DNA from 2 places in the Escherichia marmotae genome. Region 1 is predicted to be linked to the other one. Evidence: predicted binding sites of a transcription regulator. Region 1 holds the regulator's gene; the other holds the start of a gene.
The links. The regulator sigma-54, encoded in region 1, starts transcription at its own class of promoters, with help from an activator protein. The targets are predictions, from matches to a motif close to GTTGGCACANNTTTCGCTNT.

Region 1 (3,308 bases):
TTTCAGCGATAAAGGCAAGCGCGTAACCACCGTTCTGGTGCCGTCGCAGTTGCAGGACAAAAACAACAAAGGCCAGACCCCGGCGCAGAAGAAGGGTAATTAATTCGTTATGGCAACATTAACAGCAAAGAACCTTGCAAAAGCCTACAAGGGTCGCCGCGTGGTGGAAGACGTCAGCCTGACCGTTAACTCCGGGGAAATTGTCGGGCTGCTGGGGCCAAACGGTGCCGGTAAAACCACCACTTTCTATATGGTCGTCGGTATTGTGCCGCGCGATGCGGGCAACATCATTATTGATGATGACGATATCAGCCTGCTGCCGCTGCATGCGCGCGCGCGTCGCGGTATCGGCTATCTGCCGCAGGAAGCTTCAATTTTCCGCCGTCTTAGCGTTTACGATAACCTGATGGCAGTACTGCAAATTCGTGACGATTTATCCGCTGAACAACGTGAAGATCGTGCGAACGAATTGATGGAAGAGTTTCACATTGAGCATCTGCGCGACAGCATGGGTCAATCGCTCTCCGGTGGTGAACGCCGTCGTGTAGAAATTGCCCGCGCGCTGGCTGCAAATCCGAAATTTATCCTGCTCGATGAACCGTTTGCCGGGGTTGACCCGATCTCAGTCATCGACATTAAACGCATCATTGAGCATTTACGCGACAGCGGCCTGGGTGTACTTATCACCGACCACAACGTGCGTGAAACGCTGGCTGTTTGTGAACGTGCTTATATCGTCAGTCAGGGACATTTAATCGCCCACGGCACGCCGACAGAAATCTTACAAGACGAACATGTTAAGCGTGTATACCTTGGGGAAGACTTCAGACTCTGATAGGGTAGAAGCTCGCGACGTTTTAGCAGGAGAGTACGATTCTGAACATGAAGCAAGGTTTGCAACTCAGGCTTAGCCAGCAACTGGCGATGACGCCTCAGCTACAACAGGCAATTCGTCTGTTGCAGTTGTCCACGCTGGAACTTCAACAGGAGCTGCAGCAGGCGCTGGAAAGTAATCCACTGCTTGAGCAAATCGACACTCATGATGAAATCGACACTCACGAAACGCCAGACAGCGAAACGTTAGACACTGCTGACGCGCTCGAACAAAAAGAGATGCCGGAAGAACTGCCGCTTGATGCCAGTTGGGATACCATCTACACCGCCGGTACGCCATCCGGCACCAGCGGTGACTACATCGACGACGAGCTACCGGTCTATCAGGGCGAAACGACGCAGACCTTGCAGGATTATCTGATGTGGCAGGTTGAGCTGACGCCATTTTCTGACACTGACCGCGCCATCGCCACCTCGATTGTCGATGCCGTTGATGACACGGGATATCTCACCGTTCCACTGGAAGATATTCTCGAAAGTATGGGCGATGAAGAGATCGACATCGATGAAGTTGAAGCTGTCCTCAAACGAATCCAACGCTTTGATCCGGTTGGCGTGGCAGCGAAAGATCTGCGTGACTGTCTGCTGATCCAACTCTCCCAATTCGACAAAACTACGCCGTGGCTGGAAGAGGCCAGACTCATCATTAGCGATCACCTCGATCTGCTGGCAAATCACGACTTCCGCACACTGATGCGCGTAACACGCCTGAAAGAAGATGTGCTGAAAGAAGCCGTCAACTTGATCCAGTCGCTCGATCCTCGCCCTGGTCAATCGATCCAGACCGGCGAACCGGAATATGTCATTCCAGATGTGTTGGTACGCAAGCATAACGGTCAGTGGACGGTTGAACTCAACAGCGACAGCATTCCACGGCTACAAATTAACCAGCACTACGCCTCAATGTGTAATAACACACGCAATGATGGCGATAGCCAGTTTATCCGCAGCAATCTGCAGGATGCCAAATGGTTGATTAAGAGTCTGGAAAGCCGTAACGATACGCTACTGCGCGTGAGTCGCTGTATCGTTGAACAGCAGCAAGCCTTCTTTGAGCAAGGCGAAGAATATATGAAACCGATGGTACTGGCTGATATCGCTCAGGCTGTCGAAATGCATGAATCGACGATCTCTCGCGTGACCACGCAAAAGTACCTGCATAGTCCACGAGGCATTTTTGAACTGAAGTATTTTTTCTCCAGTCACGTCAATACCGAGGGCGGCGGCGAAGCCTCGTCCACGGCGATTCGCGCGCTGGTGAAAAAATTAATCGCGGCGGAAAACCCAGCGAAACCGTTGAGCGACAGCAAGTTAACTTCTTTGCTGTCGGAACAAGGTATCATGGTGGCACGCCGCACTGTTGCGAAGTACCGAGAGTCTTTATCCATTCCGCCGTCAAACCAGCGTAAACAGCTCGTTTGACCCAACCGATAAGGAAGACACTATGCAGCTCAACATTACCGGAAATAACGTCGAGATCACCGAGGCCCTGCGAGAATTTGTTACCTCAAAATTTGCCAAACTTGAGCAATATTTTGACCGAATCAACCAGGTCTATGTTGTTCTGAAAGTGGAGAAAGTCACCCATACCTCAGATGCAACACTGCATGTAAACGGTGGCGAAATTCATGCCAGCGCGGAAGGTCAGGACATGTACGCTGCCATTGATGGCTTAATCGATAAGTTGGCACGCCAACTGACTAAACATAAAGATAAATTGAAACAACACTAATTGTCCGGGCGATTAGCAAGTGCATGGTGGCCTGTTGTGTGGCACAACGGGCCATTTGTACGGTTAATGCTCCGAGCTTGTTCCACTGTTTGAGTGGACAGGCTCTTAGGTGAAATTATGATAAATAATGATACAACTCTACAGCTTAGCAGTGTTCTTAACAGGGAATGTACGCGAAGCCGCGTCCACTGCCAGAGCAAAAAACGCGCACTGGAAATCATCAGCGAACTGGCGGCGAAACAACTTAGCCTGCCGCCTCAGGTGGTTTTTGAAGCTATCCTGACGCGGGAAAAAATGGGCAGTACCGGTATTGGTAATGGTATTGCAATTCCGCATGGCAAACTGGAAGAAGATACTCTGCGTGCTGTTGGCGTTTTCGTTCAGCTCGAAACGCCTATCGCTTTTGATGCCATCGATAACCAACCGGTTGACTTGCTTTTTGCCCTGCTAGTACCGGCTGACCAAACCAAAACGCATCTGCATACTCTTTCGCTGGTGGCGAAACGTCTGGCGGACAAAACCATCTGCCGCCGTTTACGCGCAGCCCAAAGCGATGAAGAGCTGTATCAAATCATTACGGATACCGAAGGTACTCCGGATGAAGCGTAGTTATTCTGTAATGTCTCTTTTAGACGTTGTGAGGAGAAACAGTACATGGTACTGATGATCGTCAGTGGACGTT
Region 2 (3,308 bases), 1.7 Mb from region 1:
GCGGTGCGTTCCCCCCCAGCAGCGACAGAGTTAAAATACCCAGCAGGCCAATTTTCATCACTACTGTGGAAAACAGCGCTGCCGCTGGCGCAGAGGCGTTGGCATGAGCCTGCGGCACCCAACCATGCAGTGGGATAATCCCGGCCAGCAGGCCAAAGCCAATCACGCCAAGCAGCCAGATATCGGAACCGAGCGGCAGTTGTTGCACGCGCATATCCAACAGGCGCAAATCCAGCGTGCCATAACGCTGCCACACCAGCCAGCAAGCGATCGCCAGCAGTAAAGTGCCAAGACGCCCCAGCGCAAACCACAGTTTGCCCTCTTTGCTATTACTGGTGAGGAACACCGCGCACAGGGCCATGATTTCAGCCATTACCACGAACATGCCCAGGTTACTGGCGATGACAGCGCACACGGGGGCAGCCATCAACATATTGATCTGCAAGCCGTTGCATTTCACCTGCGCATGGCGATGCCAGTCAATGTTGTAGAGGCTGACAAACAGGCCGCACAGACCAAGGGTAATCAGCCAAATCGCGTTAAGCGGGGAAATTTGGATATCAAAACTCACCAGCGACAGCGCACCGCTCACGCCGACCGCGCCAGTCAGCACGGTGAACCCTGCAGCAGCCGTGTACAGGCTACCGACCGCGCCGCCAATCCCGGCAATCCAGCCACTTAGCGCCTTATGAAAAGAAAAGAGAAATGCCAGAACAGCGGCGGCGGCAAACCACGCCACGCCGCTATTGATCAGTGAAATTGCGCTCATTTAGCCTCTCCACTTTGAGCCTGCTGAAACAAGGTGAGATCGCCAAAGTCCGTGTTAAAAGTCAGCTCACGCTTACGCTTGCTGACGCGGGCGATATCGGTGTTATCCACCAGATGCAGGGCTTTGGTCGGGCACATCCGCACGCAGGCCGGACCTTGTTCATCAAAACTACAGAGGTCACATTTGACGGCGATTGCGCGAATACCCGGCACCCAGTCAAGCAACGTGCTGACACGCGCCGGAGCAGGCGGTGCCGGTGGCGCTTTCGCGGTATTGGCGTTTGCCGGAATATCCAGCGGACGGCTGCCGGAAAATTCGATTGCGCCAAACGGACAGGCAATGCCGCACAGTTTGCAGCTTACGCACAGACTTTCATTAAGCTGGACTGCGCCATCAACGCGGGTGATAGCGTTAACCGGGCAGACCACCGCACAGGGCGCATCTTCGCAGTGATGGCAAAGCTGCGGTGCAGATTCTTTATCATTCAGCATCACTCGCAGGCGCGGCATAGATTGCAGGCCGTGCTGGCGATGCGTCTCTGAACAGGCTGCTTCACAGGTGTGGCAGCCGATACAGAGCGTGGAGTCAGCAATTACAAAACGATTCACCAGGCATTCCTCAGGTGATTGTCATTTTTGACGAAAACATGCCGATGAAATGTCATTTTCGACACTCATCGACACGCCCATCCCCAAACAGGCATGACGCCTGCAACACAGGCAAAGCCTCAGCTCATGCTGCCGAGCTTTGTCCCTTTACCAGTTGGCTTAAATTCACCGGGGTATTGTTTTCAATGGTGGTGTATAAGCTGTCGTAAACGCCAGCGATTTTTTCGAGATAGTGTTCCAGCACTTGTTCGCGATTGCGGATGTTGACCTTGCCATCAATCATGCCGTCAATGCCCAACTGAGCCTGTGCAATCTGCTGTTTATCTTCGCCGTCTTTCGTTTCAACGTAGTACTCGATGGTGTGGCTGTTAAAACCATCCCCGAGGGTGACGTAAATTCGAAAATGCTCAAAAAGAACGAAACAGAGTTCTTTATCTGGCGCGCAGCTCATAGCGTGATGCAAACGCGCTTTTGATAACGTGATCCCCTGAACCAGCGAATTGCAGTAAATATGCCACTGGTCCTGTAGGCGACGATGCCGCTGTGCGATGTAATCGGCTTTCTCGCTTATTTCCCAAATAGTCATTGTCAGGTTACCCGTTTAACAGAGATGCCCGCCCTCAAGCATTTTTTGTGCCAATTTTTAATCTGTTGTTATTTAAGTATTTTTTATGATTCCACTGAATTTCGACGCCGTGTCGACGTGTCATTTCGACATCATCGACATTATTCACCGCAGCGATAATCAACGCTGGCACAATTATTGCTTATAGCTGGCAATAGTTAATGGGAGGCGATATGCACGAAATAACCCTCTGCCAACGGGCACTGGAATTGATCGAACAGCAGGCCGCAAAGCATGGCGCAAAACGCGTAACTGGGGTCTGGCTCAAAATTGGCGCATTTTCTTGTGTCGAAACCAGCTCTCTTGCCTTTTGTTTTGATCTGGTTTGCCGCGGCAGCGTGGCGGAAGGTTGTAAACTGCACCTCGAAGAACAAGAGGCCGAATGCTGGTGTGAAACATGCCAACAGTATGTGACGCTACTGACCCAGCGCGTCCGCCGCTGTCCACAGTGTCATGGCGACATGCTGCGCATTGTGGCAGACGACGGTTTACAGATTCGGCGGATAGAAATAGACCAGGAGTGAGCGATGTGTACAACATGCGGTTGCGGTGAAGGCAACCTGTATATCGAGGGTGATGAACATAACCCTCATTCCGCGTTTCGTAGCGCGCCTTTTGCCCCGGCAGCACGCCCGAAAATGAAAATCACCGGCATTAAAGCGCCTGAATTTACCCCCAGCCAGACTGAAGAAGGCGACCTGCATTACGGTTACGGGGAAGCAGGCACTCACGCGCCGGGCATGAGCCAGCGTCGGATGCTGGAAGTGGAAATTGACGTGCTGGACAAAAATAACCGTCTGGCTGAACGCAATCGCGCACGCTTTGCTGCCCGCAACCAACTGGTGCTCAACCTGGTTTCCAGCCCTGGTTCCGGTAAAACTACGCTGCTGACCGAAACCTTAATGCGCCTGAAAGATAGCGTTCCGTGTGCGGTTATCGAAGGTGACCAGCAGACAGTTAACGACGCCGCGCGCATTCGCGCTACCGGCACACCGGCAATTCAGGTAAACACCGGTAAAGGCTGCCATCTCGACGCACAGATGATTGCCGACGCCGCACCGCGTCTGCCATTAGACGATAACGGTATTCTGTTTATCGAAAACGTTGGCAATCTTGTATGCCCGGCCAGCTTCGATCTCGGTGAAAAACACAAAGTGGCGGTGCTCTCGGTCACTGAGGGTGAAGATAAGCCTCTGAAATATCCGCATATGTTTGCCGCTGCCTCGCTGATGTTGCTCAACAAAGTTGATCTGCTGCCGTATCTCAATTTCGACGTTGAGAAATGCATCGCCTGCGCCCGCGAAGT

Region 2: the regulator sigma-54 is predicted to act here: its motif matches at 2,128-2,147, upstream of hypA (hydrogenase maturation nickel metallochaperone HypA).

Annotation. Positions count from the first base shown of each region.
Region 1 covers NZ_CP025979.1:2,667,446-2,670,753, forward strand. Annotated here, with positions in the region: gene lptA (lipopolysaccharide ABC transporter substrate-binding protein LptA) at 1-103, shown strand, start outside; gene lptB (LPS export ABC transporter ATP-binding protein) at 110-835, shown strand; gene rpoN (RNA polymerase factor sigma-54) at 883-2,316, shown strand; gene hpf (ribosome hibernation promoting factor) at 2,339-2,626, shown strand; gene ptsN (PTS IIA-like nitrogen regulatory protein PtsN) at 2,744-3,235, shown strand; gene rapZ (RNase adapter RapZ) at 3,281-3,308, shown strand, end outside.
Region 2 covers NZ_CP025979.1:4,322,221-4,325,528, reverse strand. Annotated here, with positions in the region: gene hycC (formate hydrogenlyase subunit 3) at 1-769, opposite strand, end outside; gene hycB (formate hydrogenlyase subunit HycB) at 766-1,377, opposite strand; gene hycA (formate hydrogenlyase regulator HycA) at 1,502-1,963, opposite strand; gene hypA (hydrogenase maturation nickel metallochaperone HypA) at 2,176-2,526, shown strand; gene hypB (hydrogenase nickel incorporation protein HypB) at 2,530-3,308, shown strand, end outside.